One region of the Pseudomonas sp. MDT1-16 genome, then DNA from elsewhere that is predicted to be linked to it. Evidence: predicted binding sites of a transcription regulator. Region 1 holds the regulator's gene; each other region holds the start of a gene.
What was found. The regulator FliA, encoded in region 1, starts transcription of late flagellar genes. The targets are predictions, from matches to a motif close to CTAAAGTTTNNNNNNNNNNNGCCGNTAA.
Positions count from the first base shown of each region.

Region 1 (7,482 bases):
CGATGTGGTCATCACCAACCCGACTCACTACGCCGTAGCGCTCAAGTACGATCCGGACAAGGGCGGGGCGCCGATGCTGATCGCCAAGGGCAGCGACTTCCTGGCCTTGAAAATCCGTGAAATTGCTGTGGCCAACGACGTGCTGCTGCTTGAGTCGCCGGCGCTGGCACGTTCGATCTACTACTCCACCGAACTTGATCAGGAAATCCCTGGCGGGCTCTATCTTGCCGTCGCCCAGGTGCTCGCTTACGTCTACCAGATCCGCCAGCACCGCGCCGGCAAGGGCAAGCGCCCGGATCCGCTCAAGGGCGATCTGCCGATTCCGCCGGATCTGCGGCGCGATTCCTGATCCCTGCACCCTGTAGCAGCTGCCGAGCCTGCGAGGCTGCGTTCGGCTGCGCAGCAGTCGTAAAATCCTTGCGAGGACTTCGGTCGAGCGCGACCCCGGCTCAAGCGCAGCCTCGCAGGCTCGACAGCTGCTACAAAGGCTTAATCAATCCCTCTATTTTCCACCCCCGCAAAAGTTGGAAGGCTTCTTGCAGTAGCCGCTTTGCGCCTGCTTCAGGCGTCAAAAGTTTGCTTTAAAGGAACGGGGAAAACCGGTGGATCGCTCTCAGTTACTCAACAGTGCTCGCACAAACGTTGCCGACTTAAGTCGGGGCAATCTGGGTGTGCCGTTGTTGCTGCTGGTCATGCTGGCGATGATGATGTTGCCGATCCCGCCGTTCCTGCTGGACGTGTTCTTCACGTTCAATATTGCCTTGTCGATCGTGGTGTTGCTGGTGTGCGTTTATGCCTTGCGACCGCTGGATTTCGCGGTGTTTCCGACCATTCTGCTGGTGGCGACGCTACTGCGGCTGGCGTTGAACGTGGCCTCCACGCGGGTGGTGATGCTCCACGGTCAGGACGGTCACGCCTCCGCCGGTAAGGTGATCCAGGCCTTCGGTGAGGTGGTGATCGGCGGTAACTACGTGGTCGGTATCGTGGTCTTCGCGATTTTGATGATCATCAACTTCGTCGTAGTGACCAAGGGTGCCGGGCGGATTTCCGAGGTGAGCGCGCGCTTCACCCTCGATGCGATGCCCGGTAAACAAATGGCAATCGACGCCGACTTGAACGCCGGCCTGATCGATCAGAACCAAGCCAAAATGCGCCGGATGGAAGTGGCCCAGGAAGCCGAGTTCTACGGCTCCATGGACGGTGCCAGCAAGTTCGTTCGCGGTGACGCCATTGCCGGCCTGCTGATTCTGTTCATCAACCTGATCGGCGGCATGGCGGTCGGTATCTTCCAGCACGGCATGACCTTCGGCGATGCCGGTCGGGTGTACGCCTTGTTGACCATCGGTGACGGTTTGGTGGCGCAATTGCCATCACTGCTTTTATCTACAGCTGCAGCGATCATGGTGACCCGTGCTTCCGGTTCGGAAGACATGGGCAAGCAGATCAATCGCCAGATGTTCGCCTCGCCGAAAGCGTTGGCAGTGGCGGCGGGTATGATGGCGGTCATGGGCCTGGTGCCCGGCATGCCGCACTTCTCCTTTCTCAGCATGGCGGCCGTGGCGGCCGGCGGCGCGTACCTGTTCTGGAAGAAGCAGAACGTGGTCAAGGTTCAGGCCTTGCAAGAGGTCAAGCGTCAGCAGGAACTGTTGCCATCGCCCGCTCGCGCCCAGGAAACCAAGGAGCTTGGCTGGGACGACGTGACCCCGATCGACATGATCGGCCTGGAAGTCGGGTACCGGCTGATTCCGCTGGTGGACCGCAACCAGGGTGGTCAGTTGCTGGCGCGGATCAAAGGTGTGCGCAAGAAGCTGTCGCAGGATCTGGGCTTCCTGATGCCGACCGTGCATATCCGTGACAACCTCGACCTGGCGCCGAGTGCCTATCGCCTGACCCTGATGGGGGTGATCCTGGCCGAAGCGGAGATTTACCCGGACCGCGAACTGGCGATCAACCCGGGGCAGGTCTACGGGACGCTCAACGGCATTACCGCCAAAGATCCGGCTTTCGGTCTGGAGGCGGTCTGGATCGAAATCAGCCAGCGTGCCCAGGCGCAATCCCTCGGTTACACCGTGGTCGATGCCAGTACGGTAGTGGCAACCCACTTGAACCAGATTTTGTACAAGCACTCGAGCGAGTTGATCGGTCACGAAGAAGTGCAGCAACTCATGCAATTGTTGGCTAAAAGCTCGCCGAAACTGGCTGAAGAGCTGGTGCCTGGCGTGGTGTCTCTGTCGCAGCTGCTCAAAGTCTTGCAGGCTTTGCTGGCCGAACAGGTGCCAGTACGGGACATTCGCAGCATTGCCGAGGCCATCGCCAACAATGCCGCCAAGAGTCAAGATACTGCCGCGCTGGTGGCCGCCGTGCGCGTCGGCGTATCCCGCGCAATCGTCCAAAGCATTGTAGGCACTGACTCCGAGCTACCAGTGATCACCCTGGAGCCAAGGTTGGAACAAATATTGCTCAATAGTCTTCAGAAGGCAGGACAAGGCTCGGAAGAGGGCGTTCTGTTGGAGCCAAGCATGGCTGAAAAACTGCAACGCTCGTTGATCGACGCGGCGCAGCGTCAGGAAATGCAAGGTCAGCCGGTGATTCTGCTGGTAGCCGGTCCGGTTCGCGCGATGCTGTCGCGATTCGGCCGATTGGCAGTCCCGGGTTTGCACGTGTTGGCGTATCAGGAAATTCCTGACAACAAGCAAGTGACCATCGTTGCGACAGTAGGGCCCAACGGCTGAGGTAGTGGTTTATGCAAGTTAAGCGTTTTTTCGCCGCCGATATGCGTCAGGCCATGAAACTGGTTCGTGATGAGCTGGGCGCTGAAGCCGCCATCATTGGCAACCGCCGGATCGCCGGTGGTGTCGAGTTGACGGCTGCCCTGGATTACAAGTTGTCGGCGCTGGCCCCGCGCGTTCCGAACATGGAACTCGAAGACGAGCTGCGCAAGACCCAGTCGCGGATCGTTACCGCCCAGGCCGAACTGAGCCTGCGAGGCGAAGGCGAGAGCGACAAGAGCACCAATCGCCAGTTGTTCGCCGGCCTGCCACTGACCGCCGCCGAACCGCTGATAGAACCGACCTACGCCGAACCCCGTCGGCCTGCACCGGCCGCTGCGCCAGCCTCCGGTGGTGTGGACCCGCGGGCGTTCGACTCGATGCGTTTCGAACTCAACAGCTTGCGCGAACTGATGGAAGTGCAACTCGGCTCCCTGGCCTGGAATCAGCTGCAAGGCAGCCGTCCGGCCCAGGCCAATCTTTGGCGTCGCCTGCAACGCATCGGCCTGTCCGGCCCGTTGTCGCGCGATTTGCTGGCGCTGATTACCGATATTGAAGAACCTCGTCAGGCCTGGCGCATGTTGCTGGCGCACCTGGCGCGGATGATCGCCACACCGGAAGTCGAGCCGCTGGAAGAGGGCGGTGTGATTGCCATGGTCGGCCCTGCCGGCATGGGCAAGACCACCACGCTGGCCAAGCTCGCTGCCCGCTACGTGCTCAAGTACGGCGCGCAGAATATCGCGTTGGTGAGCATGGACAGCTACCGTATTGGCGCTCAGGAGCAGCTCAAGACCCTCGGCCGGATCCTCAATGTGTCGGTGACTCACGTCGATCCGGGTCAGTCGCTGGTGCAGGCGCTGGAGCCCTTGCTGCGCAAACGCGTGGTGCTGATCGATACCGCGGGCCTCCAGGCCAGCGATCCGGCACTGCGCATGCAGCTCGAAAGCCTGGCCGGTCGTGGGATCAAATCGAAAAATTATCTGGTGTTGGCAACCACCAGCCAGAAACAGGTTCTAACGGCCGCTTATCACAGTTACAAGCGTTGTGGGCTCGCTGGCTGCATCCTGACTAAACTGGATGAAACGGCAAGTCTGGGCGAGGTGTTGAGCCTGGCCATCAGTCATGAATTGCCGGTGGCCTACCTGACCGATGGCCCGCGGATTCCGGATGATTTGCATCTGCCGCGTCGTCATCAGTTGGTCAGTCGCGCCGTCAGCGTGCAAATGCAAGAAGAACCCAGCGAAGAAGCCATGGCTGACATGTTCGCTGATATTTACCACAGCCCGACCAAGCAGGTCGGCTGAGGTATTAATGAACTGTTTTTGTACCTACATCGATGGTCTGCCATGCATTGTTCATTTTGTGAACGCGCAGCCAGTAATGTGGCCTCCGTCTAAGTAAGACAAGGTAAAGAAAATTCATGGGCAGCATGCATCCCGTACAGGTGATCGCGGTGACCGGCGGCAAAGGTGGCGTCGGGAAAACTAACGTGTCAGTGAACTTGTCCCTGGCTCTAGCTGAACTCGGCCGGCGCGTCATGCTGCTGGACGCCGATCTGGGGCTGGCGAACGTCGACGTCCTGCTGGGACTGACACCCAAACGTACGTTGGCCGACGTGATCGAAGGCCGCTGCGAGCTGCGCGACGTATTGTTGCAAGGCCCTGGCGGCATCCGCATCGTCCCGGCCGCGTCCGGTACACAGAGCATGGTTCATCTGAGCCCGGCCCAACACGCCGGCCTGATCCAGGCGTTCAGCGATATCGGCGACAACCTCGACGTATTGGTGATCGACACCGCTGCGGGCATTGGTGAGTCGGTAGTCAGTTTCGTTCGCGCAGCGCAAGAAGTCTTGCTGGTGGTCTGTGACGAGCCGACCTCGATCACTGATGCCTACGCACTGATCAAACTGCTAAACCGCGATTACGGCATGAACCGTTTCCGCGTCCTGGCCAACATGGCCCAGAGCCCGCAGGAAGGTCGCAACCTGTTCGCCAAGTTGACCAAGGTCACGGATCGCTTCCTCGACGTCGCCTTACAATACGTCGGCGCGGTGCCTTACGACGAAAGCGTGCGCAAGGCCGTGCAGAAGCAGCGCGCCGTCTATGAAGCCTTCCCGCGTTCCAAGTGCTCCCTGGCGTTCAAGGCCATTGCACAGAAGGTCGATACCTGGCCGTTGCCTGCCAACCCGCGTGGGCACCTGGAGTTTTTCGTCGAGCGCCTCGTGCAACAAACGGCAGGACCGGTGCTATGACAGCCAGCGGCTACAACCTCTACAAGAAGTCGGCACGTGACGCGCAGTACGAGCTGATCGAGCGTTACGCGCCACTGGTTAAACGCATTGCCTACCACTTGCTGGCGCGTCTGCCGGCCAGTGTCCAGGTCGAAGACCTGATCCAGGCCGGGATGATCGGCCTGCTTGAAGTGTCGACCAAATACGACGCCAGCAAAGGCGCGAGCTTCGAGACGTACGCGGGCATTCGAATCCGCGGCGCGATGCTCGATGAAGTGCGCAAGGGGGACTGGGCGCCACGTTCGGTCCACCGCAATACCCGGATGGTCAGCGACGCCATTCGCTCGATTGAAGCTAAAACCGGTCGTGACGCTAAAGATCACGAGGTTGCGGCCGAACTCCAATTGAGTCTCGACGATTATTACGGGATTTTGAACGACACCCTGGGCAGCCGGTTATTCAGTTTCGACGATCTGTTGCAGGACGGCGAACACGAAGGGTTGCACGAGGATGGCGCCAGTGCTCATCTCGAACCGTCGCGCGATCTGGAAGATGAACGCTTCCAGATGGCACTGGCGGACGCGATTGCCAATTTGCCGGAGCGTGAGCGACTGGTGTTGGCGCTGTACTACGACGAAGAGTTGAATCTCAAGGAAATCGGTGAGGTCCTGGGGGTCAGCGAGTCTCGGGTCAGCCAGTTACACAGCCAGTGCGCGGCCCGTTTGCGGGGGCGTTTGGGGGAGTGGCGAGCGCGCTGAAGGCAGTGTGGGGACACTGCGAACGTGGCTGGTGGGGTGTTGAACCGCACGAGTCCCGATCTGTTGTGCTCCAGACAGTCATTGAGTGCTTTGCCGGATTGATTGAAATGGCGTGTCCAGGTGCTGGGCGCGTTTAAGACTGCTTGGAGGTCGAATTGAACAAGAACATGAAAATCCTCATCGTTGATGACTTCTCAACGATGCGGCGGATCATAAAAAACCTGTTGCGTGACCTTGGGTTCACCAACACGGTCGAGGCCGATGATGGCACCACTGCCATTCCGGTCCTCAACAGCGGGAGCATCGACTTTCTGGTAACGGACTGGAACATGCCCGGCATGACCGGTATCGATCTGCTGCGCCACGTGCGCGCCGATGAAAAGCTCAAGCACCTGCCGGTGCTGATGGTGACCGCTGAGGCCAAGCGCGAGCAGATCATCGAGGCAGCCCAGGCCGGTGTTAACGGCTATGTGGTCAAACCCTTTACGGCCCAGGCGTTGAAAGAAAAAATCGAAAAGATTTTCGAACGCATCGGTTAAGAAACTGCGCCACGGGGGAGCTATGGAGCATAACGAATCTTCACAGGGCGATTTCGAGTCGACCCTGAAAAAACACGCTGTCGAACTGGTCGAAAGCCTTGAAAAAGGCAGGTTCGGCGACGCCGTGCAACTGATCCATGAGCTCAACCAGACCCGTGACCGCGGCCTGTACCAGGAAGTGGGCAAGCTCACTCGCGAGCTGCATAGCGCGATCGTCAATTTCCAGATTGACCCGAACATGCCGCAAGCCGAGGAAGTGTCGCAGATCACGGACGCCACCGAGCGTCTGGGCTATGTGGTCAAGCTGACCGAGGCCGCGGCCAACCGCACCATGGACCTGGTGGAGAACGCCACGCCGCTGGTCAACGGCCTGAGCGATGAAGCCCAGGCCTTGAGCACCGACTGGGGACGGTTCATGCGTCGGGAAGTCGGGGCTGAAGAGTTCCGCGAACTGGCCCGGCGAGTCGACGGTTTCCTGACCCGCAGCAGCGAAGACAATCGCGTGGTGTCGAGCAACCTCAACGACATTCTGCTCGCTCAGGATTACCAGGACCTCACCGGTCAGGTGATCAAGCGTGTGACCCAATTGGTCACCGAAGTTGAAAGCAACCTGCTCAAGCTCGTACTTATGGCCAGTCAGGTGGACCGCTTTGCGGGCATCGAACATGACCGTGAAGCGATGCTGGCTGAAAAAGATCCGCAAAAACATCTCTCTCAGGGTGAAGGTCCGCAGATTCATGCCGATAAAAGAGAAGACGTTGTGTCCGGTCAGGACGATGTAGACGATTTGCTTTCCAGCCTTGGATTCTAGGAGCACCCCTACACATGAGCTTCGGCGCCGATGAAGAGATCCTTCAGGATTTCCTGGTTGAGGCCGGCGAGATTCTAGAGCAACTGTCCGAACAGCTGGTCGAGCTTGAAAGCCGACCCGATGATGCGGACTTGCTCAATGCAATTTTTCGCGGTTTTCACACTGTAAAAGGAGGCGCCGGCTTCCTCCAGCTCAACGAGCTGGTGGAGTGCTGTCACATCGCCGAGAACGTGTTCGACATCCTGCGCAAGGGTGAACGTCGCGTCGACTCGGAACTGATGGACGTGGTTCTCGAAGCGCTGGATGCGGTGAACGGCATGTTTACCGAAGTCCGCGAGCGCAGCCCGATCACGGCTGCCACGCCAGAATTGTTGGC
Region 1 is NZ_CM142717.1:4,424,438-4,431,919, reverse strand. It holds gene flhB (flagellar biosynthesis protein FlhB) at 1-349, shown strand, start outside; gene flhA (flagellar biosynthesis protein FlhA) at 603-2,732, shown strand; gene flhF (flagellar biosynthesis protein FlhF) at 2,744-4,072, shown strand; gene fleN (flagellar synthesis regulator FleN) at 4,189-5,019, shown strand; gene fliA (RNA polymerase sigma factor FliA) at 5,016-5,756, shown strand; gene ACYZT3_RS20305 (chemotaxis response regulator CheY) at 5,924-6,295, shown strand; gene ACYZT3_RS20300 (protein phosphatase CheZ) at 6,318-7,106, shown strand; gene ACYZT3_RS20295 (chemotaxis protein CheA) at 7,121-7,482, shown strand, end outside.

Region 2 (7,482 bases), 3.0 Mb from region 1:
ACATCGCACCCGGGCGTAAAACCGATCCGGGACCCGCGTTCGACTGGGCACGCTATCGCGCCGCCCTGGCAAAAGAGGAACCACAATGAGTTTTCTGGTGTTGCTGTTGGCGGTCTGGATCGAGAAATTCTCGGCCCTGCGCCATCGGGTTCAGCGCGATGGCGGCTGGCTGCGGGAGCTGGCCAAGCTTGAAACCCGTTCGCGCCTGGTCAATCGTCCGTGGCTGATTTTGCTGATCCTGGTGTTGTTGCCAGTGGCACTGCTGGGTTTGCTGCTGCTGGTGCTGGACCCGGTAGCTTACGGTCTGCTGGCGTTGCCGGTGCACCTGCTGGTGGTGATTTACAGTTTGGGCCGCGGCGATCTGCTGGCCGGTCTCGGGCCATTTCGCGATGCCTGGCGCCGGGAAGACCTGCAAGCTGCCGCTCATGTGGCGGACCGCGACCTGGGTATCTGCGCCGATAGTGGCGAACAACTGTTGGAACGGGTCGAAGGGCATCTGCTGTGGGAGGCTTATCAGAGCTTTTTCGCGGTGATTTTCTGGTACTTCCTGCTGGGTCCGGTCGCGGCCTTGAGCTATCGACTGCTGGCCCTGGCCGAAGAACACGGGCAGAACCCCGCCGTGGTTGAACGCGCCGCCCAACTGCGTCATGCGTTCGACTGGGTGCCGGTGCGTCTGCTGGCGGCGAGTTTTGCGTTGGTCGGCAACTTTGTCGCGGTCAGCCGGGTGATGTTGCATGAGCTGCTGAACTGGAACATCAGCGCCGCCCAATTGATCGAGAGGGTCGGGCTGGTGGCCGGTGAAATTCCAGCGCCAGTGGTCGGGCCTGACGGCATCAACAGCCTCGACCGGATCTGGGAACTGCTGCTGCGCGCGGCGGTGCTCTGGTACGCCGGTTTTGCGTTGTGGACCGTCCTTCCTTAATACGCCGATACCTTGTAATTGGATGGACTCGCCCAAGCCGAGGCGTCAATGCGCCACGGTGGCAGTCTAAACAGCCAACGACAGCGAGGGCGAGTCCATGAAAAAGCATACTTCGATTGATCAATCCCTGTCTTCTTCCGATTTGTCGGCCTGCACAACTGTGGCGGTCGATCTGGCCAAGCAGGTCTTTCAGGTCGCCGGTGAAGACGTCTTCGGCCAGGTGCACTACGAGCGACGGATCAAGTCGCGCGAGGCGTTTTATGAGTTTCTCCGCCAGTTGCCGCCTCATGTCGTGGTTCTGATGGAGACCGGTCCGGGTGCTCAAGCCTGGGCCCGGCAGTTGCAAGAGCAAGGCAATCTGGCGCGGATTCTTCCAGCCGGTTTGGTGGCCACCCATCGCAGCGGGCCTAAAAATGATCGCAACGATGCGCTGGCGATTCTGCGGGCTGGTCGCGATGAAAAGATCTACGCAGTGCCGGTCAAAAGCGTTGCGGCGCTGGCAATGCAGGCGTTGCATCGCGCCCGCCAAGGCTATGTGCGTCGACGCACGGCGGTGAGTAATCAGATGCGCGGCCTGCTGCTCGAGCACGGCGTGGCCTTGGCGCAGGGCGATGTTGCGATCAGCCAGAAAATTCCGCGGGTACTGGAAGATGCCACCCAGCCGGTGCCGGGCCTGCTGCGTGAACTGATCGACGAACTGTTGGCCGAGTGGCGCCATTTGGGCGAACGCATCAGCGTGCTGACGGGGCGCCTGGAAGTGGCCGCCAACGCCGACATGACGGCGAAGCGACTGATGACTGTGCGCGGCATCGGCCCAGTCACTGCCACGGCACTGGTGGCCAAGGAAACCAAGCCTGAGCGATTTCCCAATGCCCGCAAGTTTGCCGCGTACTTTGGCATGGTGCCTGACCAGCACAGCAGCGGGCAGACGGTCCGGCTGGGGGACATGACCAAGCGAGGCGATGTTTATTTACGCAGCCTGATGATCCAGGGAGCTCATGCGGTACTGCAACAACTACGACCTGATTCCCAGCAACCCGATGACCGCCGCTTGTTGCGCTGGATGAGCCGACTGGGCCGTAAGGAGGCTGCGGTCAGGTTAGCCAACCGCAACCTGCGAATCGTCTGGGTGCTTCTACAGAATGACCAGACTTATCGTCGCCAGGCTGGTGATGGCCAGCAAGCGACGATGAGCCACTGAGCGACAGAGTTCTGCCACCGAGGTACTAACTGTCCGGCCCTTTGCTGAAAAAAAATTGACCCCAGGTAAGACCGGCGTGGATTGATGCCTTAGCTGCTACTGGCCTTCGAGGCCTGACTGTAATCGGCATACCACGAGCTCTTCCAATTTTGGCCAGAAGCCGAAGACGGTTTCCTCGAATAGGCCTAATACATAGATGCAACGGGGCGGCGGTTTTTCAAAAGCGGGTAGACAGTGGGGGCGAGTCCATACATAGCAGCTGGCGCAGCCTGCGTCCGATCGCGGCCCGAGCCGGACGCAGGCTGCGCCAGCTGCTACAAGACCGAGTGCACCCCCCGTTAACCTTAAGTTACAAAACCTCCCGCCGATTTAAGCTATACAGAGCTAGCGCCGGATAGTGGCTATCTGCTGTCGACCCGCGCCGGCCAATAAAAAGAAGAAAATCAAAGGGAGACTTCCAGTGAAGAGCTTGCTCTATCCCGCTGTCGCGTTGATGAACCGCCTGAGCTTTGGCATGAAGTTCAGCCTGATCAGCGTGCTGTTTCTTGTGCCGATGCTGGTGACCAACTTCTATCTGGTACGCGATTCTTATCGAGAATTCCAGGGCACCCGCGTCGAACTGCAAAGCCTCGAGCTGCTGGGCAGCAGCCTGACGTTACGGCGCGATCTGGAAACCCTGAACAACTTGGTACAGATCAACGTCACCCTCGGTCAGTCCGGCAAGGCCGGTAATGTCGAGTCGCAGATCAGCACCTTGGGACAAAGCGTGCTCAGCCGTTTGCAAGGGTTGACGGCGATGACCACTGACCCCGAGCAGATCATCGTTTTCGAGGGTAAACGCGATGAAATGATCGCCGCGTTCAAGGCCCAGCAAGCGGAAAACTCCCTGCAAAGTAAAAGTGGGATGATCGGCAAGCTGCTCGGCAACGCGCAAATCTTCAGCCAGATCATCGCCAGTCAGGCCGGCCTCAGCCGCGACACTCAGAGCGACATGCGCCAGCTCAGCGACCTCATTACCAATGTCACCCCACCCGTTACACAGCTTCTGGGCGAAGGTCGGGCGATGGGCTCTTTTTCGCTGGGGCAGGGCTTTCTCAACTCGGCATCGAGTACCCGTTTTGATGAGTTGCTGGCGCAGATCGAAAAACTGCAGGCCGAATATGCCCTGAAGTTGCAGGACGCGCTCGGCTCCAGCAAAGCAGCACGGGAAACCCTGGCTGCTCAGACCGATAGCAGCAAGGCGTCGTTGAAAAAGGCCAGTGAACTGTTCGAAGAGCAGGTCGTCATGGCCGACACGCTCGATGCGCCTTGGCAGGGCTTTTACGATCAGGTCACGGGCCTGATGGACCAGACCTACCAACTTAATGAAGCCACTCTGAAGTTTCTCGGCACCCAGTTACAACAGCGACTGGAGCAGAACCGCACCCACATGGTCTTGCAGGCCGTAGCGTTGTCGGTGGTGTTTGTGTTGATTTTTTACCTCTACGGCGGCTTCTACGCCTCGACCCGCACCACCCTAAAGCGTCTTGGCGCGGTGATGGACAAAGTCGCGGCCGGCGACATGACGGTGACCTTCAACGCCAACAGCCGCGATGAACTGGGCGAGTTGGGTGAGGTGTTCAACGGCACCGTGAAGAAAATCCATGACCTGATCGAGCGAGTGGGGCAGACCGTCGGCGAGGTCGAACGCCAAGCCGGGCAGGTGCAGAACGTCTCCGCCCAGAGCAACCAGGCCGTGGCGGGGCAGCGCACGCAGATCGAGCAGGTCGCCACGGCTATGAACCAGATGTCGGCCACCTCCCTTGAGGTGGCGCGCAGTGCCGCAGCGGCGGTCAGTAGCGCCCACAGCGTCAATGACGAGACCATCAGCGGTCGCGGTCTGGTGGAGTCCCAGCAGGGCAGCATTGCTGCGCTTGCCAGTGAGATTGATCAGTCGGTGCTGGTGATCAATCAACTGGCCAGCGATAGCCAGTCCATCAGCCGCGTGCTGGAAGTCATCAAAAGCATCGCCGAGCAAACCAACCTGCTGGCGCTCAACGCGGCCATCGAAGCCGCTCGGGCCGGTGAGCAGGGGCGTGGTTTTGCGGTGGTGGCGGATGAGGTCCGGACCCTGGCCAAACGTACCCAGCAATCGACCGAAGAAATCGAGCAAATGATCGCCAAGCTGCACAGCGGTGTTGGCGCTGCGGTGAAGGCCATGGGTACCAGTCATCAGATGGCCAACGGTACCGTGGGGCAGTCGGAGAAGGTTCAGCAAGCGCTGGAGAACATCCTCGGCGCCGTCGGCATGATTGTCGATCAGAACCAGCAAATCGCCGCGGCGGTGGAGCAACAGACTGCTGTGGCCCATGACATCGACCAGAATATTGTCGAGATCAACCGCGCGGGTGAACGCACCGCCGAAGGGGCGCACCAGACCGAGGATGCCAGTCGTGCGTTGTCGGCTCAGGTGGTGGAGCTCAAACAGCTGATCAGCGCGTTTCGGGTGTGACTAACGCCAGTTGAACAGCTCACAGGCATTGGCAGTGCTGGCGGCGGCCAATTGCTCAGGGCTGATCGCCATGATTCCGGCCAGTGCCGAGCAGATCGCCGGAAGATGGGCCGGGCTGTTGCGTTGACCGGGAAACATGGCGGGCGCCATGTCCGGGGAGTCGGTTTCCAGCACTACCGATTCAAGCGGCAGTTCAGCAAGTACGCGATGCATGCGCAAGGCTTGAGGCCAGGTCGCAGCACCGCCCAAACCAAGTTTGAAACCAAGCTTGATGTACTCGCGGGCCTCTTCCTTGCTGCCGGCGAAGGCGTGGATGATTCCCGCGCGTTTCAACTTGAAGCGTTTAAGCGTGGCAATCACCGCCGCATGGCTGCGTCGCACATGAATCAGCGCTGGCAGATTGAAATCCGCTGCCAGTTGCAACTGCGCATCGAACAACGCCTGCTGGCGCTCGCGATCGAGAGTTTCGATGAAGTAATCCAGACCGATTTCGCCCACGGCGCACAACTGCCGATGGCCAGCCAGCCGATTCAGCCAGTCGCCGAGTGCCGTCAGGTCTTCGGGACAATGATCATCCAGATACACCGGGTGCAAACCGAACGCCGCATGCAGATCGGGATCGCTTTGCACCAGATCCCAGAGCCGCTGCCAATTGCCCTGATAAACCCCCAGCACCACCATTCGCCGCACGCAGAGGGCGCGGCTCTCGGCCAGCAGCGCCGTGCGATCCTCGTCGAAGTCCGGAAAATCCAGATGAGTGTGGCTGTCGATCAGCTCCACGGTTCAGTCCTGGCGAATACGTTGCTTGAAGGTCCGCGCGATGGCCTGCACGCCGGGTTGGTAATCCGATTGCTCGATGGCGGCCAGGGCCAGTTCCAGGGCTTTATCGGCGATGAGCTGATGCTGCTGGGCCATGGCATTGACCGGCAGCGGCAGGAAATCCAGCAACTGTGTGTCACCGAACGTGCCGAGGCGCAGCGGGCGGGTTTTGAGCGGGAAATCGTGCAAGGCATCGAATACGCCCTGAAGCAGCACGTAGGACGTGGTCACCAGCGCATCCGGCAAATGGCCCAGACGCTGTAGCAATTCGTCCATCAACTGCTTGCCGCACTCACGGCTGAACGACTCGCCGTGCTCGATCAGCACCTCGCCTTTGAATCCGACCAAGGCTTCCTTGAAGCCTGCCGCCCGCTCCTGGCTGATGCTCAGTTCGGGGCGTGCGCCAATCAGTGCGATCTGCTTGGGCAGCGGGTCCAGTAGACTGCGGGTCAGTTGCAGGCTGGCCTCGCGGTCATCGCTGATCACCGAGCAGAAATGCTCAGGCGCCATGACCCGGTCGATCGCGATGATCGGAATGCCCTTGGCCTGCAATTGGCGATAGCTGTCATCGCCGGCCGGCAGGCAACTGGCAACGATCAACGCATCGCAGCGCCTGGCCCGGAACAGTTGCAGCAACTGCCGTTCGCTGTCCGGCGCATCGTCGGAACTGGCGATCAGCAACTGATAGCCGCGAGCCCGGGCGCCTTGTTCCAACAGTTTGGCGATTCGTGCGTAACTGGGGTTTTCCAGGTCCGGCAGAATGAAACCCAAGGTGCGGGTGTGCCGACTGCGCAGCCCGGCAGCTTGAGGGTTGGGCGTAAAGCCATGTTGTTCGACGACCGCGCGCACGCGCTCGACGGTGGCACTGCTGATACGTTGTTGTTCTGCCTTGCCATTAATGACATAGCTGGCGGTGGTAACGGACACACCGGCCAACTGGGCGATATCACTGAGTTTCAACTCGGGATTTCCTTGTTTTTTTCGAGCTTGCCCGACATTTTCGCCAATCCTACCCGATTCAGGCAGACGACCATTGTCGCAGCACATCCGACAATTGGACTTCAAGGATGAGACATTATCGAGTAACGTGCCAATCATTCTAGATTAAACGTTTCAGCAGGCGTATTTTCTACGTTATAGGCTCCATTGTCGGTTCTGCCGTGAAACCGCCAAAACTGCCTCCTGAAAAGGTTTGCTTAAGAGCCTAAGCTGAATCATTCAAAACAATACCTGGCGTCCTAAGGCGCCAAAAAGGAAAAAGTATGCTCGAGCTCACCATAGAGCAGATTTCCATGGGTCAGTCGGCTGTGGACAAGTCCGCAGCGTTGCACCTGCTGGCCCAGCATCTGGTCGCCGATGGCCTGGTGGACGAGGGTTATCTCGCCGGGTTGCAGGCGCGCGAAGTACAGGGCTCGACCTTTCTCGGTCAAGGTATTGCCATCCCCCACGGTACGCCGGAAACCCGCGATCAGGTGTTTTCCACCGGTGTGCGGCTGATGCAGTTCCCCGAGGGTGTGGATTGGGGTGACGGTCAGATCGTCTACTTGGCGATTGGTATTGCGGCCAAATCCGATGAACACCTGCGCCTGTTGCAACTGCTGACCCGTGCCCTCGGCGAAACCGACTTGGGCCAGGCGCTGCGCCGCGCCAGTTCCGCCGAAGCCTTGTTGAAACTGTTGCAAGGCGCGCCACAAGAGCTGGCGCTGGATGCGCAGATGATCGGCCTTGGTGTGTCCGCCGATGACTTCGAAGAACTGGTTTGGCGCGGTGCACGTTTGCTGCGTCAGGCCGACTGTGTGAGCAACGGTTTCTCTGCGGTGTTGCAACAAGTCGAAGCGCTGCCGCTGGGCGATGGCCTGTGGTGGTTGCACAGTGAGCAAACGGTCAAGCGTCCGGGTCTGGCCTTCGTCACGCCGGACAAACCCATACGCTACCTCGGCCAACCGCTCAGTGGCCTGTTCTGCCTGGCCAGCCTCGGTGAAGCCCATCAGGCATTGCTCGAACGCCTTTGTGCGTTGCTGATCGAAGGTCGTGGCCATGAATTGGGCC
Region 2 is NZ_CM142717.1:1,160,967-1,168,448, forward strand. It holds gene ampD (1,6-anhydro-N-acetylmuramyl-L-alanine amidase AmpD) at 1-89, shown strand, start outside; gene ampE (regulatory signaling modulator protein AmpE) at 86-922, shown strand; gene ACYZT3_RS05160 (IS110 family RNA-guided transposase) at 1,065-2,123, shown strand; gene ACYZT3_RS05165 (methyl-accepting chemotaxis protein) at 2,584-4,614, shown strand; gene ACYZT3_RS05170 (TatD family hydrolase) at 4,615-5,394, opposite strand; gene cra (catabolite repressor/activator) at 5,398-6,393, opposite strand; gene ptsP (phosphoenolpyruvate--protein phosphotransferase) at 6,696-7,482, shown strand, end outside.
Region 2: the regulator FliA is predicted to act here: its motif matches at 2,467-2,494, upstream of ACYZT3_RS05165 (methyl-accepting chemotaxis protein).

Region 3 (7,482 bases), 2.7 Mb from region 1:
ATCTGTACCCCGTTGCTGGCGTGGATCATGGACAAACCGATGCTCGATATGGGCGTCGTGACCACGGCTATCGCGGCACTTGCCCTGGCCTGGAACGTGGTCTTCAACGGATTGTTCGACCGTGCGCTCAAACACTACGACATCGTGCACAACGCGTGGGTGCGTGTTGTCCATGCGCTGTTGTTCGAAGGCGGTCTGGTCGCGGTGGGTGTGCCGTTGATTGCCTGGTGGCTGAAGGTCAGCCTGTGGCAAGCGTTTCTGCTGGACATCGGTGTGTTGCTGTTTTTCCTGCCGTACACCTACGTCTACCACTGGGCCTATGACGTAGTGCGGGAGCGGGTCCTGATGCCTCGCACAGTTGGTTGAGCGCGGTTATTTTTGTGGCGAGGGGCAAGCCCTCGCCACAGGTTTCAGGTTACAAAAACATCCCGCCCGACGCTTCGACGCGTTGCCCATTGATCCACTGACTGCCCGGCGCCAGCAACAGCGCAATCGCGGCGTTGAGGATGCGGCCACCATCAGCCATCAGCGGCAGCAGGTTCTGGGTGAGGAAAAACGGCCCTTTCAAATGGATGTTCATCAGCAAATCGAACTGGGCGACGGTGGTGTCAACGAAGTTCGCGGTCAGGCCGATGCCGGCGTTGTTGATCAAAAAGTCAAAGTGCTCCCGATCAAAACGGCTGCGCAATACATCGGCGACCTGACTGAACAATAGAAGGTCGGCCCATGAACAAACTGGAACTGCTGCGCACCTTCGTTCGTGTCAGCGAGATGTCGAGTTTTACCCTCGCCGGTGAAGCCTGGGTTTGCCGAGGTCCACCGTGTCCGAGCACGTCCAGGCCCTCGAATTGCTGGTAGGCACGCGTTTGCTGCAACGCACCACGCGCAAGGTTCAGGCGACTCAGGACGGCCTGGTGTTGTACGAGCGCAGCAAGGACTCGCTGTCGCACATGGACGAAATCGAAGGGCTGTTTCGCCAGGACGAGGCATCGCTCGTTGGGCGGATTCGCATCGACATGCCGAACATTCTGGCCCGTCGGGTGGTGATGCCGCGTCTGCCCGAGTTCATGGCTCAGCACCCCAATCTTGAGCTGGTAATCAGCAGCACCGACCGCCGGATCGATTTGCTCAGCGAAGGGTTTGATTGCGTGATGCGAGTCGGCGCGCAGCCGGATCAATCGGTGGTCGCGCCCCACGTATGCGATTTCGCGATGGTCAACTGCGCCAGCCCCGCGTATCTGCGGCGTTATGGCGTGCCTGAACGGCTCGAAGACCTGGCGCAGCATCGGTTGGTCCATTACGTCGGCGTACTGGGCTCACGGTCGGAGGGTTTTGTGTACGAGCAAGAGGGCACGTTGCATCGGGTGCCGATGGCGGGCAGCGTCACGGTCAACAGCACCGATTGTTACGAGTCGGCGTGTCTGGGCGGTTTTGGTTTGATTCAGGCGCCGCTGATGGGCATGCAGCCCCACCTGCTCAGTGGCGAGCTGGTGGCGGTGCTGCCGCCATTCAATGCGCCATCCACGGAGGTATCGCTGCTCTATGCCCGGCAACGGCATTTGCCGTTACGGGTGAGGGCATTTATGGATTGGTTGGGGCAGGTGATCCAGTCAACCACCTGACCTTAGAACAACTGGGTGAACAACCAATACAAGCTGCCCGACAACAGCATCGCCGCCGGCAAGGTCAATACCCAGGCCATCAGCAGATTGCGGATGGTCTTCATCTGCAAACCTCCGCCGTTGGCGACCATGGTCCCGGCCACCCCCGAAGACAACACGTGCGTGGTCGACACCGGCAGACCGAACATGTCGGCGGCGCCGATGGTCCGCATGGCGACGGTTTCCGCCGAGGCGCCTTGCGCATAAGTCAGGTGGGTCTTGCCGATCTTCTCGCCGACGGTCACCACGATGCGTTTCCAGCCGACCATGGTGCCCAGCCCCAGGGCGATGGCCACTGCGATTTTCACCCACAGCGGAATGAACCGCGTGGCGTTGTTGATCTGTTGCTTGAACAGTTGCAGTTTGCCGCTGGTGTCGGCGTCAAAGTTGCCGACCTTGTTCTTGTCCATCAGGCGAATGGTTTCGCTGGTCAGGTACATGTCGTTACGCACGTTGCCCATGGCCTCGGCCGGGGCTTTCGAGAGCGAGCCGTAGCCCTTCACTTCGTTACCGATATTGCCGGCCAACGCGGCGAGGGCGGGGATCAGTTGTGGTGAGGCTTCCTTGCTGCGCATGTGATCGGACAGCACCGCGCGAGGATCGGGCGGGCGCCGGTAGCGGCGAACTTTTCACCAGTGCTTGCTGGGTGACTTCGGCTACGGCGGCAAACTGTAGCGCCTGGTCTGCCGCCATGGCGCGGTTCAGCGCGTAAGCCATCGGCAGCGCGTAACCGATTTTAGTCGCCTGAACCCAGTCCACACCGCTGGTGCCGTCGCGACCGTGCATCAAGGCATTGGCCACGCCGACACCGATGATCGAGCCGATCAGGGTGTGCGACGAAGACGCTGGCAAACCCAGCCACCAGGTGCCGAGGTTCCACACTATTGCGGCGGGGCGATGATGCCGAACGCCACCGCGCCGCTGGACAGCAGCACCCCGAGGAAGTTAAAGAAGCCTGACCAGGCCACCACGAAATTCGGCGGCAAGGAGTTGGTGTAAATCACCGTGGCCACGGCGTTGGCGGTGTCTTGGAAACCATTGACGAACTCAAAGCCGAGGGCAATCAGCAGCGCCACGCCCAACAGCAGAAACGGCGTCCAGGTGGTCACCACGGTGCCAAGTTCGTTCATGTCGTGCATCAGGCTGTAAGCCGTGAACAACAGGCCACTGCCCAGCACCGCGAAGAAAATCACGATGGTCAGCAGGCTGGGTTTCTTGTCGAGTTGCGGTTTTGCGCTACTGGTGGGCGCCTGAGCGGCGGTGAGGGAAGGAGTAGCCATGACGGACAATCCTGAGAAGGGAAGAGTGTCGGTCATGATCGTTGCTCATGTTACAGAGAGGCTGCGCTGGGTCTGTGTTTGGGTTTTTGCTAATGCCGTCCATCAGAACCCACCCCCGTTCCCTATGGGAACGGGGGTGGAGGTTTGTTCAATAATCCTGGCGCTTACGAAACGCCCAACGCCCGGCGATCACGGTAAACGTCGCGACCAATGCCACCAGAATCCAGAACCCCTCCGGATCGTCGGAAAGCGGCACCCCACCGACGTTCATGCCAAAGAAACCGGCGATGATGTTGATCGGCAGTGCCAGCACCGTGACCACGGTCAGGGTGAACAGTGTGCGGTTACTCTGTTCGTTGAGGTTGGCGGCGATTTCTTCCTGCAACAGTTTGATTCGCTCGCCCAAAGCCGTGAGGTCGTTGATGATCAGCGCGAACTCCTCGGTGGACTTGCGCAGTTCCTTGACGTCTTCCTTTTGCAACCACTGCGGTGGGCGATTGAGCAGGCGCAGCAATGAGCCTGGTTCCAGCGCCAGCAAGCGTTGCAGGCGCACCAGCACTCGACGATTGGCACCCAGTTCGGCGCGATTGGTCGACAGTCGCGAGGACAGCAACTCATCTTCGACCTGATCGACGCTGAGGCTGGTCTTGCGCACGATCTGGGTCAGCACTTCGCCCTGATCGCGCAGCAGATGCACCAGCAATTCCAGCGGCGAACGAAAGCACTCACCGGCCTTCACCGAGGAGCGCAGCTTGTCTACCGAGTGCAGCGGTTGCAGGCGTGCGCTGATGATCAGCCGACTGCGGGCGCAGACCCACAGCGTCGAGACATCCGAGGAAACCATGCTGCTGAGGTTGAACACCACATCATTGACCACCGCCAGCAACGCCGAATCCACATGCTCGATGCGCGTCGAACGTGAGCCCTCATGCAGCGCTTCGAAAAATTCGTCCGGCAATTCCAGATGGCTCTTCATCCAGCGCTCGCAGGCGGCGTGGGCGAGGTTCAGGTGTAACCAGAGAAACTCGTCGCTGTCGCCGGGCTGTTGCAGGCATTGCAATGCCTTGGCCGAATCGATCTCCCGGCCGCGCTCACCGGGGCGAAAACTGAAACCGTACAGCAGACCGAACAGGTCCGGGTCGCGATGGCTTTGGTCGATGCTGTGGTTCATGAGGGCTCGCTGAAGGAGGCGCTGTCGGTCGCTTTGTGTAGCAGCTGGCGAAGCCTGCGTTCGGCTGCGCAGCAGTCGTCAAGCCTGAGCACGCAGTCTTCCTATGGCAATGCATTGCCTGATTTCACGACTGCTCCGCAGCCGAACGCAGGCTTCGCCAGCTGCTACAGATCGCGTTACGGCGGGTTTCACAGGTTCACTTGAACCGCATCATTGCAAGGATTTTTGACCGTTTTGTGACAGTCTCGTGGCGCTGAAAATTCACTCTACCGGTGGTCGGAAGCGCTAAAGAAAGGCGCTGGCACGCCGATGATGTTGATGTTGAATTTCGCGGTGCGGTCTTGGGCCAGCGTCGCTGACAGGGATGTCCGGACACCTTGCACGCCTGACGGGCGTGCCTTATCCCTGTCATGAGAGCACTCGATGTTTTTGCAAAAATCCCTGAGAGCACAAATCCTTGCCTTGTTGAGCGGCAGCCTGTTGGCCATGTTGCTGATCGCCCTGGCCTGCTTTCACTTTCTGTCCAGCGGTGTTCAGAACTACGCGAATCTGATCGAAGGCCCGCTGCACACCTCGCAATTGATCGATGAAGCCAACCTGCAATTCAAGGTTCAGGTTCAGGAGTGGAAAAACGTTCTGCTACGCGGTAAGCAGCCTGCGGACCTGGACAAATACTGGAAACAATTCGAGGACCGTCAACGCGATGTGCAGGGCATCCTCGGCGAGCTGGCCGGGCAGAAGGGTATTGAGCCGCAACTCAAGACTCGCATCGAACGCCTGCGGGACGAACATCGCCTGTTGGGTACGGCTTATCAAAAAGGTCGTGACGCCTATGTGGCGGCAGGTGCCGACCCAACGGCTGGCGACACGGCGGTCAAAGGTATGGACCGCGCGACCAGCGATCAGATGAGCGAGTTGGTCAGCGAATTGCGCAAGCAGGGTGCCGAGCAATCGAAGCTGATCAGCGCCGATGCCGATCGCACCGTGTTGCTGGGGATCATTGTGATGCTCGCCTCGGGTCTGCTGATCGGCCTGTTGAGCCTGTGGCTGGTCAACCGCAACCTGGTGGAACCGATTCGCAAACTGATCGAGTACGTGGCGCAACTCAGCCAGGGCAAGTTTGCCGAACGCGTGGCCAGCAGCCGACAGGATGAGTTGGGCAAGTTGGCGGTAGCGGCCAACACCCTGCGCGATTTCCTCGCCGAAACCTTCAGCCGTTTGCAGCGCAGTGCCTCGGATCTGGACAACGCCAGCGGTGAACTGAATTCCATCGCCACCCTGATGGCCAGCGGCACCAACGAGCAGTTCAACAGAACCGATCAGGTGGCCACGGCGATGAACGAAATGTCCGCCACCGCGCAAGAAGTCGCGCGTCACGCCGCCGATGCCGCGCGTGCAGCCGACGATGCCGACCAGTCCGCTCAGCAGGGCGAAAAAGTCATGCAGGGCACCATTCACACCATCACCCAAATGCGTGGCGAAATCGCCAACACCGCCATGGTCATCCGTCGTCTGGAAACCGACAGCGGGCGCATCGGCAAGGTACTGGAAGTGATTCGCGGCATCGCCGAGCAGACCAATCTGCTGGCGCTCAACGCAGCCATCGAAGCGGCCCGTGCCGGTGAAGCAGGGCGCGGTTTCGCTGTGGTGGCCGATGAAGTCCGCAGCCTGGCCCAGCGCACGGCGGCGTCGATCATCGAAATCAACCAGATCATTCAAACCGTGCAAACCGGAGCGGTGGATGCGGCCCAGGCGATTGAAAGCGGTCAGTCGCGCAGTGAAGAAAGTGTCGAGCAAGTGACCCAGGCCGGCGCCATGCTGGAGCGCATCACCCATGCGGTGGAAGCCATCCGCGACATGAACCGCCAGATCGCCACCGCCGCCGAAGAGCAGACCTCGGTGGCCGAAGACATCTCGCGCAACCTCACCGAAATCACCAGCATCGCCAGCACCAACCTGGACAACGTGCAGCGCACCGAAGCGGCCAGCCACAACTTGCACGGGTTGTCGGGGCAGTTGAATGAAGTGACGGCGCGTTTAAGCGCGTAACGCAGCAGCACGGAATCCGATACGGTGAAAGAGCGGCGCAAGCAGATCGCCGAATTGCAAAAGCAACTGCAGGAACAACAGCAGCAACTGCAAGCGGCCCAGGCCAAGCAGGAAAGCAGCGATGCAAAAGCGGCAGACGTCGCGGCGCCGCAGTCGCAGATCGCGACGGCGGCGTTGTTGCAGGCGTTGCAGGATTCTGGTTCAAGTACGTCCTGCGCGCGGGTCAGCACGTCCGCCTAAGCAATGATATTGACGGCGCTTGAACGCTCAGGTGACCGTTGATCGAATACGCTTGGTTGAAGCGCCTGATTTAGCCGCCACCTGTTATTTCTGACAGTAGACAGGTTTTTTCTCGCAGCGCTAGATAACCACTGGCACGCATTTTCGAACCGAACATGCGCCAGTACTTCCACAAGGAGCGTTGCGATGGCCGAGTCTTTGAGCCCTATGACAGTTGTCGGTGGTCAGGTAGTCGTTTTATACGTTGACCTGGCAAACCCACTGAGCCCGAAAGTAATCATTCCAGAACGAGAACACTTTAAAGTTGGCGAGGAAATCACTGTGTTGATGGGTGACATTGTGGTGGGCACTCACATCTATCGAGAAGGTGATCACTTTCCAGTACATTTTTCTTTGGACAAAGAAAAACTGGCACAGGTGACTGGAACGGGGGCGTTTTACTACGTGATTAAACATCTGGATGAAACGATCTCCACCTCAAGTGCTTCCCATGCCAAGGTCGAGATGTTTAACAGCCAATCGTCCGTGAGTCACGCTAACGAGATCAAGGCGTAGAGGCTGTGGTCGCTGCGTCAAAGTACTTGATTGTCTGAATCGGACATGCAAAAAAACCGCACGATCCGAAAATCGTGCGGCTTTTTATGTGTGCATCAGGTGTCTTGTTTGTCGCTCAGGACTTTGCCGGTGGTGGCATCGAAGTCCACGTCAAATTCTTTGCCGTCAGCGGTTTTCAGTTCCACTTCGTACTCATAGTTATTGAAGTGGTTGTCCAAGTCCGTGTCGGTGATGGTCGCACCCGGGTGCAACTGCAGCGCGGCCTGGTTCATTTCTTCCAAAGGCTTGATTTTGCCGCTCTTGACCAGCTCAGGGATCTGGTCGACGCGAACATCGGCCTGGGCCAGACCAGCGGTGAGGGTCAGGGCAGCGGCAGTGAAGAGGGCAGTCAGGGTTTTCATGAAGTTCTTTCCTTGGGGTGATCTGTTTAAGTGGGATCAGGTTAGCTTGCGCAACTTAATTCACCCTTAATTCCTTTGGGCGCTTCTCGCAGTGTTCAATAACCGTTGTTTTGCAGCAATTGCGC
Region 3 is NZ_CM142717.1:1,675,058-1,682,539, forward strand. It holds gene ACYZT3_RS07500 (multidrug/biocide efflux PACE transporter) at 1-366, shown strand, start outside; partial or broken gene ACYZT3_RS07505 (SDR family oxidoreductase) at 416-703, opposite strand; partial or broken gene ACYZT3_RS07510 (LysR family transcriptional regulator) at 727-1,622, shown strand; partial or broken gene ACYZT3_RS07515 (inorganic phosphate transporter) at 1,625-2,941, opposite strand; gene ACYZT3_RS07520 (transporter) at 3,090-4,112, opposite strand; gene ACYZT3_RS07525 (methyl-accepting chemotaxis protein) at 4,536-6,161, shown strand; partial or broken gene ACYZT3_RS07530 (hypothetical protein) at 6,165-6,401, shown strand; gene ACYZT3_RS07535 (hypothetical protein) at 6,588-6,956, shown strand; gene ACYZT3_RS07540 (PepSY domain-containing protein) at 7,052-7,357, opposite strand; gene ACYZT3_RS07545 (glycerophosphodiester phosphodiesterase) at 7,453-7,482, opposite strand, start outside.
Region 3: the regulator FliA is predicted to act here: its motif matches at 4,398-4,425, upstream of ACYZT3_RS07525 (methyl-accepting chemotaxis protein).

Region 4 (7,482 bases), 1.3 Mb from region 1:
GCTCAAGTGATGAGGGTTTCACCGCTAAGTTGCTGGCCGCCCTTGTGCGCTGCGACATCAGCGGCAGGCTTGCCGAATTCGTCGCAGTTTTGCCTGTGAGCACCTCTCGCATACCTCAGCTCTGCGCTCAGGCCGACGGCGTGTCAGCCTGGGGTGGGGAAAAGGCGCTCAAATCGATTCGACAGCAGATCCCGGCCGGATGCCGCTGGATCGACTGGGGGCACAGGATCAGCTTTGCCTATCTACTGCCCGACGCGGCGAGTCTTTCGACGATGGATGCGTTGGTGGATGAGGTCTGTCGTTTCGATCAGCAGGCGTGCTCCAGCCCGCAATGGGTGTTGGTGGACAGCAACGATCCGGTAGTCCTGCAAGATCTGGGGGAGCGCCTGGCCGAAGCCTTCAAACGTCGCGCTGCCCATTGGCCAGCGCGGGTTCCCACAGACCCGGAAGCTTGCGAGATCACTACCTGCACGACCATGGCGCGGCTGGAACACTGCTTTACGAACCAGACTGGCCAGGTCTGGAACGGCCTCGGATGGCGTGTGATCTGGGAGCACCATCAGACGCTCGCACCGTCGCCGCTGTTTCGAACGATTGTGTTGAAGCCAGTACCCCGGCACCTGATCGCCGAGACGCTGTTGCCCTGGCGCACGGTGTTGCAAAGCTGCGCGCTGATGTGCACCCCGGTAGAAACACCCGAGCTCGTTCGAACACTGGTCAACGCCGGCGTCACCCGCATTGCGCCTTGCGCGTCGATTCATGACGGCTACGCCGGTGAGCCCCACGATGGTGTCTATGCACTGTCGCGCCTGAGTCGCCGTCTCTCCGTAAGTCTGGCTCCCGATGTCTCGACGGGCCGAGCAACGCTCGACCCGGCTCCACCCGCCCCCGACACCGCCAATGATCCGATCATGGACAAAGACACCTTCACGGCCCAGTCGATTGGCCCTGCGGCACAATTGTATTTCCGCTCTGGAGGCAGCAGCGGGATCCCGGCCCTGGCCGGTTTAAGCTATCGCGTTTATCAACGAGAGATGCGTGCCGCGGCTGATGGCATGTTCGCTGCGGGGCTAGATCCGTCACAAGACCGGGTCATGAACCTGTTCTACAGCGGCAACCTGTACGGCGGGTTCTTCAGTTTTTCCACAATCCTTGAACAGATGGCCGTTACGCATTTCCCCATGGGGGCGCCCCAGGAGGATGACTTCAGCGAAATCGCCCAATTGATCGTAGACCAGGGCATCACCGTGTTGATCGGCATGCCGAGTACCTTGCACCGACTGTTTTTCACCGAGCAGGCCCGACTTCGCGCGTACGCGGGCATTGGCAAAGTGTTCCTCGGCGGAGAGCATCCGGGAGAGGCCAGTCGGCGCCTGATGGAAAGCTGTGGGGTCTCGACAATTCGCTCTGCACTCTACGGCTCCGTTGACGCAGGTCCCCTGGGGCATGCTTGCGCGGCAACAGCGGATGGCGTGTTTCACTTGATGAGCGACATCCAGCACCTGGAAATCGTGCAGCTCGAACAGGACGTACCGGTGCAGAACAACGAGAGGGGTCGCCTGCTCTTTACTTCCCTCGCTCGGCAAGATCAAACCGTACGTCGATATGAAGTAGGAGATACCGGTCGCTGGATACCCGACGCCTGTCCCTGTGGACTGGACTCACCGCGGTTCGAGCTACTGCAGCGGCACGGCAAGCTGGTGCGAATTGGCACGGAATTCATTTCGCCTTCCGCTCTGCAACAAAGTCTGGGTTTGCCCATTCAAGTTCTTCTGGACCACGCCGCCAACGGCGTCGAACGCATGCGGATCCGAGTGGATGCTGACGCCGACCGAGTTCACGACCAACTAATGACACACATAGCCGTGGCGAACGCCGTGAGCGCCGCGTTGTTAATAGTGGACATTGAAGTGTGTGCCGAACATGAGTTCAGCCGAAACAAACACAGTGGCAAGACACCCCTGGTCATCGATCAAAGAAAATAAAAACAGACTGTTTATTCCGTGACCTTGTTATTTAACCAGACGCCTGATAGCAAACGAGAATCCAGTGAAATCACCCTATTCGCTTGAGCAACTTGTGCCTTATGTACGGCAACATTCCAACTTCTATCGCACACACCTGAAACACTTGCCGTTAAACAGTACTGATTTAAAAGATTTACCACTGATCAACTTGACCGACTATTGGGCTGACAGCGATGACCTGCATCACTGGCCGGTCCTGACAGGCACCGTCGATGATGCTCTGGTGTTTAAAACTGGAGGATCGACCGGCCAGGGCAAACTCTCGGTTTACTCCCGCGACGAATGGCACGCCATGGTCAGTACGTTTGGTCAAAGCCTCACGACTCAACTGAACCATGGCGACCGGGTGGCGAATCTGTTTTTTTCCGGGGATCTTTACGCCAGCTTTCTGTTTACGCATCACTCTTTGGCACACGTCGGGAAATCCATCTGTGAATTTCCGTTCACCGGGCAAGTCGAACTGGATGGACTGGCAGAGGCCATTGCCCGACATCGAATCAATGTTCTGGCCGGGATCCCGGCACAGTTACTGCGATTCGCTGCTTACCTGGCACAGCATCGGCAAGTGCTATGCGGGGTCGAAACGCTACTTTATGCAGGAGAAAGCCTGTTTGCTGCGCAACTGGCAATCTTCGCCGAAGTGTTCCCCAACGCCCGCATCGCTTCGATTGGCTATGCCAGCGTGGACGCCGGTCTCATCGGGGCTTCCGACCGCGACTGTGCATTGGGCGAACATCGGGTGTTCGAACACCATACCCTGTTGGAAATCGTCGATGAACTCACCGGTGAGGTCATCGAAGAATGCGATCGCACCGGGCTGTTAGTGGTGACCAATCTGGCTCGTCGGCTCATGCCCTTGCTACGTTACCCGGTGGGTGACCTTGCCTGCTGGCGTGAACCCGGCGCGACCCCGAGGCGTAAATTTGCGCTAAAGGGGCGAAGTGCGTACAGCCAGCGGGTACGAGTTGGTGTGATGTCGCTGTTTCCCGCCGAAATAAGCGAGATCGTCGAGCGGATTGCCAACAGTAACCAATGGCAGTTGCTCATCGAAAATACCGGTTACAAGGACATTCTGAGTGTGAAATGGGTACCCGGGCCCCAGCAACAGAGTGTCGAGCCAATGCTCCGGGCATTACAGGAAGCGCTGGTCACCCAATACCCCGACATCGACGACCTGAGTCGCGATGGGCTGCTCGAATTGCGAGTCCTGCCCTGCGCAGTCACAGACCTGAGCCTGCATCCCCGCTCCGGCAAACAACCGCGGGTCCTGGACTTACGAGTGTATGACGCCCCCTCGCCGGAGCCCGCGTGATGAGCCAATTGATTTTTCGGCGCTACCAGCCTTCCGACGCACAGGCCGTGAGCCAGTTATTTCGCGAGATCTACGGCGATCATTACGCCAGGCCAGATATTTACTTGCCGGCCATGATCAGTCAGCACAATGCCGAGGGCCGCTGGCAATCCGTCGTTGCGGTGGACGACAAGCACGTCCTGGGACACGCCGCGTTGTGCCTCGATGCGCTTTCATTAACCGCTGAACTGGCGCTCATGGCAGTGCATCCCGCCGCTCAGGGGCAAAACGTCGCGACGCTTCTTGGCTCGCAACTCATCGAGCTTTCAGAATTCTTGAAACTCAAAAGCCTCTCGATCAAGCAAGTGACTCACCATCCGTACACTCAACGCATGGCAGAAAAAATCGGCTTCCATAGCACTGGCTTGCTTCCCGACTACATCGCGTCGCCACTCACTGAACCGTTGCGGGAAACCATGGTGCTGGGTTGTCACATGAATGAAGGACATGAACGCCCGCTCCCCGATACCCCATGGCCCGAGAGTTGCCGAGCGTTCATGGAGTACCTTTGTTCAGTATTCGGCACTCACCAGGGCATGGCGCCTTGCCTCCCTCTGCCTGTGCAAATCGAACAACACCATGAACGGTTCGAAATACTCATTCATCGCTTGAACAAACATCTGCTGGATCAAATCCGGCACCTGCCCAGGCGCTGGTTGATCTCGGCCAAACTCGAACTGTCCTGGCACTTTGCCGAGGATTTAAGCAATTTGTCGGCCCTCGGCTTCACCTTCACCGGGCTGATGCCCACGCAATACAGTCAAGGGTGGTTCGCGCTGTTTCACCGAGGGGCCGAGCCTCGGCACCTCGAACTGCATTGCCCGTACATGCAACGGTTGCATGACGACTTACAGCAAAACGGCAACACCCTCAGCAGCAACGCTGCACAGGACAGCGCTTGCTCAGCCGCTTGAGTCTTTTCGATGAAAGTCATTACCCGGTTCTTGCTTGGGGGTGACATTTTCCGGATCGAAGCCTTTGATGTTCCTGTGCAGTTTCTGCTCATCCATTATCTTCATGTTCAGCACGATGGGATTGCTTCCCACCAATGCCAGCATCTGGAAAGTGCCCTGTTTCATTGGTCTAGACATTAATTAGAAATGGGCATAGGTAACTGAACAAGTACTAAGTACACGCTGGCTGCGTTAGTTAGTATCCACTACGACACCTTTCACGCGCGCCACCCGTCACCTCACGCCGTTCTTGCACTATCGTACCTAAAGCTCGGCTTTCCCAAGCCGATAGCCCTTGAAAGCGCCAATTTTCCATACCAATAATCACAACAAGAACGCTGCACAAGGACCGGTCCCATGCCCGCATTCCGTACCATTCAGGCTCGTTACACGCTATTTCTGGTCCTGTTCATTCTGCTGTTGTCCGTGCTGACAGTGGTCGGCATCAGCCAGTTGGTCGCACCCAAGCTGCGCCACACTGAAGAACAAGTGGCCCTCAACCGCATCGCCGAAGTCGCCGAGCAAATCCAGGGCGAATTAAACAAGGTTCAGGCGCAACAGCGCAGCATCACCCAGACCATTCCCCTGCTCGACAGTGCGGCCATCGACAGCGTTCTGCCGGGGTTAGTCGACCAGTACGGTGAATTGAAAGTCTTCGGCGGCGGCATCTGGCCACTGCCCGGTCAGCGTGAAGCCGGACGCAACAAGTTCAGCACCTTCTGGCACCGCGATGCCTCGGGAAAATTGGCCGTTAACATGTTCTGGAACAGCGACGCCGCGCCCAACTATTACGACCAGACCTGGTACAAGGGTGGCATGCAGACCCCACGCGGCCAATGCGCCTGGGCAGCTGCTTATAAAGATGACGCCAGCGCCGAGCCGCGCACCAACTGCGCCATGGCAATCCAGAAGAATGGCGCGGCCTATGGTGTCTCGACCATCGACGTGACCCTGGGCTTCTTCAATGACCTGATCGCGCGCAAGGAAAAAGACCTCGGCGCCGAAATGCTGATCGTCGAGGCCGACGGCAAGATCATCAGCAACAGCTCGCGCATCAGCGGGCCGATCGTACTGAAGAACATCAGTGAACTGGCCGGCAACTCGCCATTCGCCACTCAGGTGAAGGCCGGCCTGCAAAACCGTGACCAGTCGCAGCGTGTCGAATTCGACGACAACGGCGAACCCAATACTTTCTTCATGCGTCCGATTGAAGGCACACCCTGGTTCCTTGCCACGGCCTTGCCGACCAAGCTGATCACCGCCCAGCGCGACGACGTGCTCAGCACGCTGAGCCTGCTGCAAATCCCGATGGTGATCCTGCTGGTGTTGTTGCAGATCTACGCGATTCGCCAACTGATCCAGCGAATGAAAGCCCTGAAGGCCAACATCGACGCACTGTCTGCCGGTGACGCCGACCTGACCAAACGCATCACCATTCGCGCCGAAGACGAACTGGGCGCCATCGGCCACTCGGTCAACGCCTTCATCGCCTACTTGCAGAACATGATCGGCGAAGTCACCCAGGCCACTGGCGCCATGGCATCCAGCCTGGATAACCTGCAACGCACGTCCGCCCACACCAACCAGATTCTGGTGCGTCACGCTTCGGAAACCGATCAGACCGTCACCGCCATCACCGAGATGAGTTCCACCGCCGAGAGCGTCGCGCAGAACGCCGCCGAAACCGCTGCCTTCACCCAGCGCGCCAACGAAAACGCCGACCGTTCGCGGGTCGTGGTGGGCGAAGCGTCCAGCAGTGTGATTGCGCTGATCGACGAAGTGGCCAGCGCCACTCATAAGGTCGAAAGCATGCAGCAGGACGCGCAACGCATCACTGAGATTCTCGGAGTGATCGGCGCCATTGCCGGGCAAACCAACTTGTTGGCACTCAACGCTGCCATCGAAGCGGCCCGTGCCGGCGAACAAGGCCGCGGTTTTGCGGTGGTGGCGGATGAAGTGCGTGCCCTTGCCGCCCGCACTCAGGCCAGCACCTCGGAAATCAACGAAATGCTGACCCGCCTGACTCAGGGCGTGAGTTCGTCGGTAAGCGCCATGGAAAACACCCAGGCCAGCTGCCAATCGGCCGCCGATGCCACGGCACGGGTCAACACCGGTCTGGATGAAATGGCCGGTTCCGTCAGCCATATCAACAGCCTCAGCACCCAGATCGCCACCGCCGCCGAGCAGCAAAGTGCGGTGACCGAAGAGATCAACCGCAGCATGGTGCAGATCCGCCACATGGTCGATGAACTGGTGAAAAGCGGTCAGGCCAGCGAGCTCAACACCCAACAACTGCTGGAAGCCAACAGCCGCGTGAGCGCGATTATGGGGCGGTTCAAGGTCCGCTGATTTTCAGCTGACGCACGACCTGTAGCAGCTGCCGGACGCAGCCTTCGGCAGCTGCTACAAAGATTTGGAGCGCAGCTAATTATTCGGTATTACTTCGAAACAATCTCCTGCCTCGATGTTGGCTAAACGGGTCAGAATGCTTTTTTTGGCCGCAATTCGAGACGAGATTCCCCATGCGAACCCATCTGCGACTGGTCGCCCTGAGCGCCCTGTTGATTTCCTCCCTGGCCCAGGCCGCTGACCTGATCCCGATCGAGGTTCACCGTGATGCCAATTGCGGTTGCTGCAAAAAATGGATCAGCCATCTGGAGGCCAACGGCTTCAAAGTCGACGATTACGTCGAAACCAACATGAGCGAATTCAAGCAACAGCACGGCGTGCCTCCGCGCCTGGCGTCGTGCCACACCGGCTTGATCAACGGGAAATTCGTTGAAGGCCATGTTCCGGCCGATCAGGTGTTGGCCTTGAGCAAGCGCGACGATCTATTGGGCGTTGCCGCCCCCGGCATGCCCATGGGTTCGCCCGGCATGGAAATGGACGGCATGAGCGACGCATATCAGGTGATCGGCCTGAAAAAGGACGGCACTGATGTGGTGGTGGCGGACTACCCCGCCCATTGATGTTCGGTGCGTACTTCGGGCTGTTTTTCGCGGCATTCGGTGCGGCAACCCTGCTGCCCTTGCAGTCCGAAGCGGTGTTGGTGGGCCTGTTGCTCAGCGGCAAGTATGGGCTCTGGTCGCTGCTCGCCGTGGCGACGTTGGGCAATGTTCTGGGGTCGCTGGTGAACTGGTGGCTGGGCCGC
Region 4 is NZ_CM142717.1:3,079,678-3,087,159, reverse strand. It holds gene ACYZT3_RS14050 (aldehyde dehydrogenase family protein) at 1-1,985, shown strand, start outside; gene ACYZT3_RS14045 (phenylacetate--CoA ligase family protein) at 2,050-3,339, shown strand; gene ACYZT3_RS14040 (GNAT family N-acetyltransferase) at 3,339-4,292, shown strand; gene ACYZT3_RS14035 (hypothetical protein) at 4,281-4,457, opposite strand; gene ACYZT3_RS14030 (methyl-accepting chemotaxis protein) at 4,689-6,680, shown strand; gene ACYZT3_RS14025 (DUF411 domain-containing protein) at 6,854-7,300, shown strand; gene ACYZT3_RS14020 (YqaA family protein) at 7,300-7,482, shown strand, end outside.
Region 4: the regulator FliA is predicted to act here: its motif matches at 4,596-4,623, upstream of ACYZT3_RS14030 (methyl-accepting chemotaxis protein).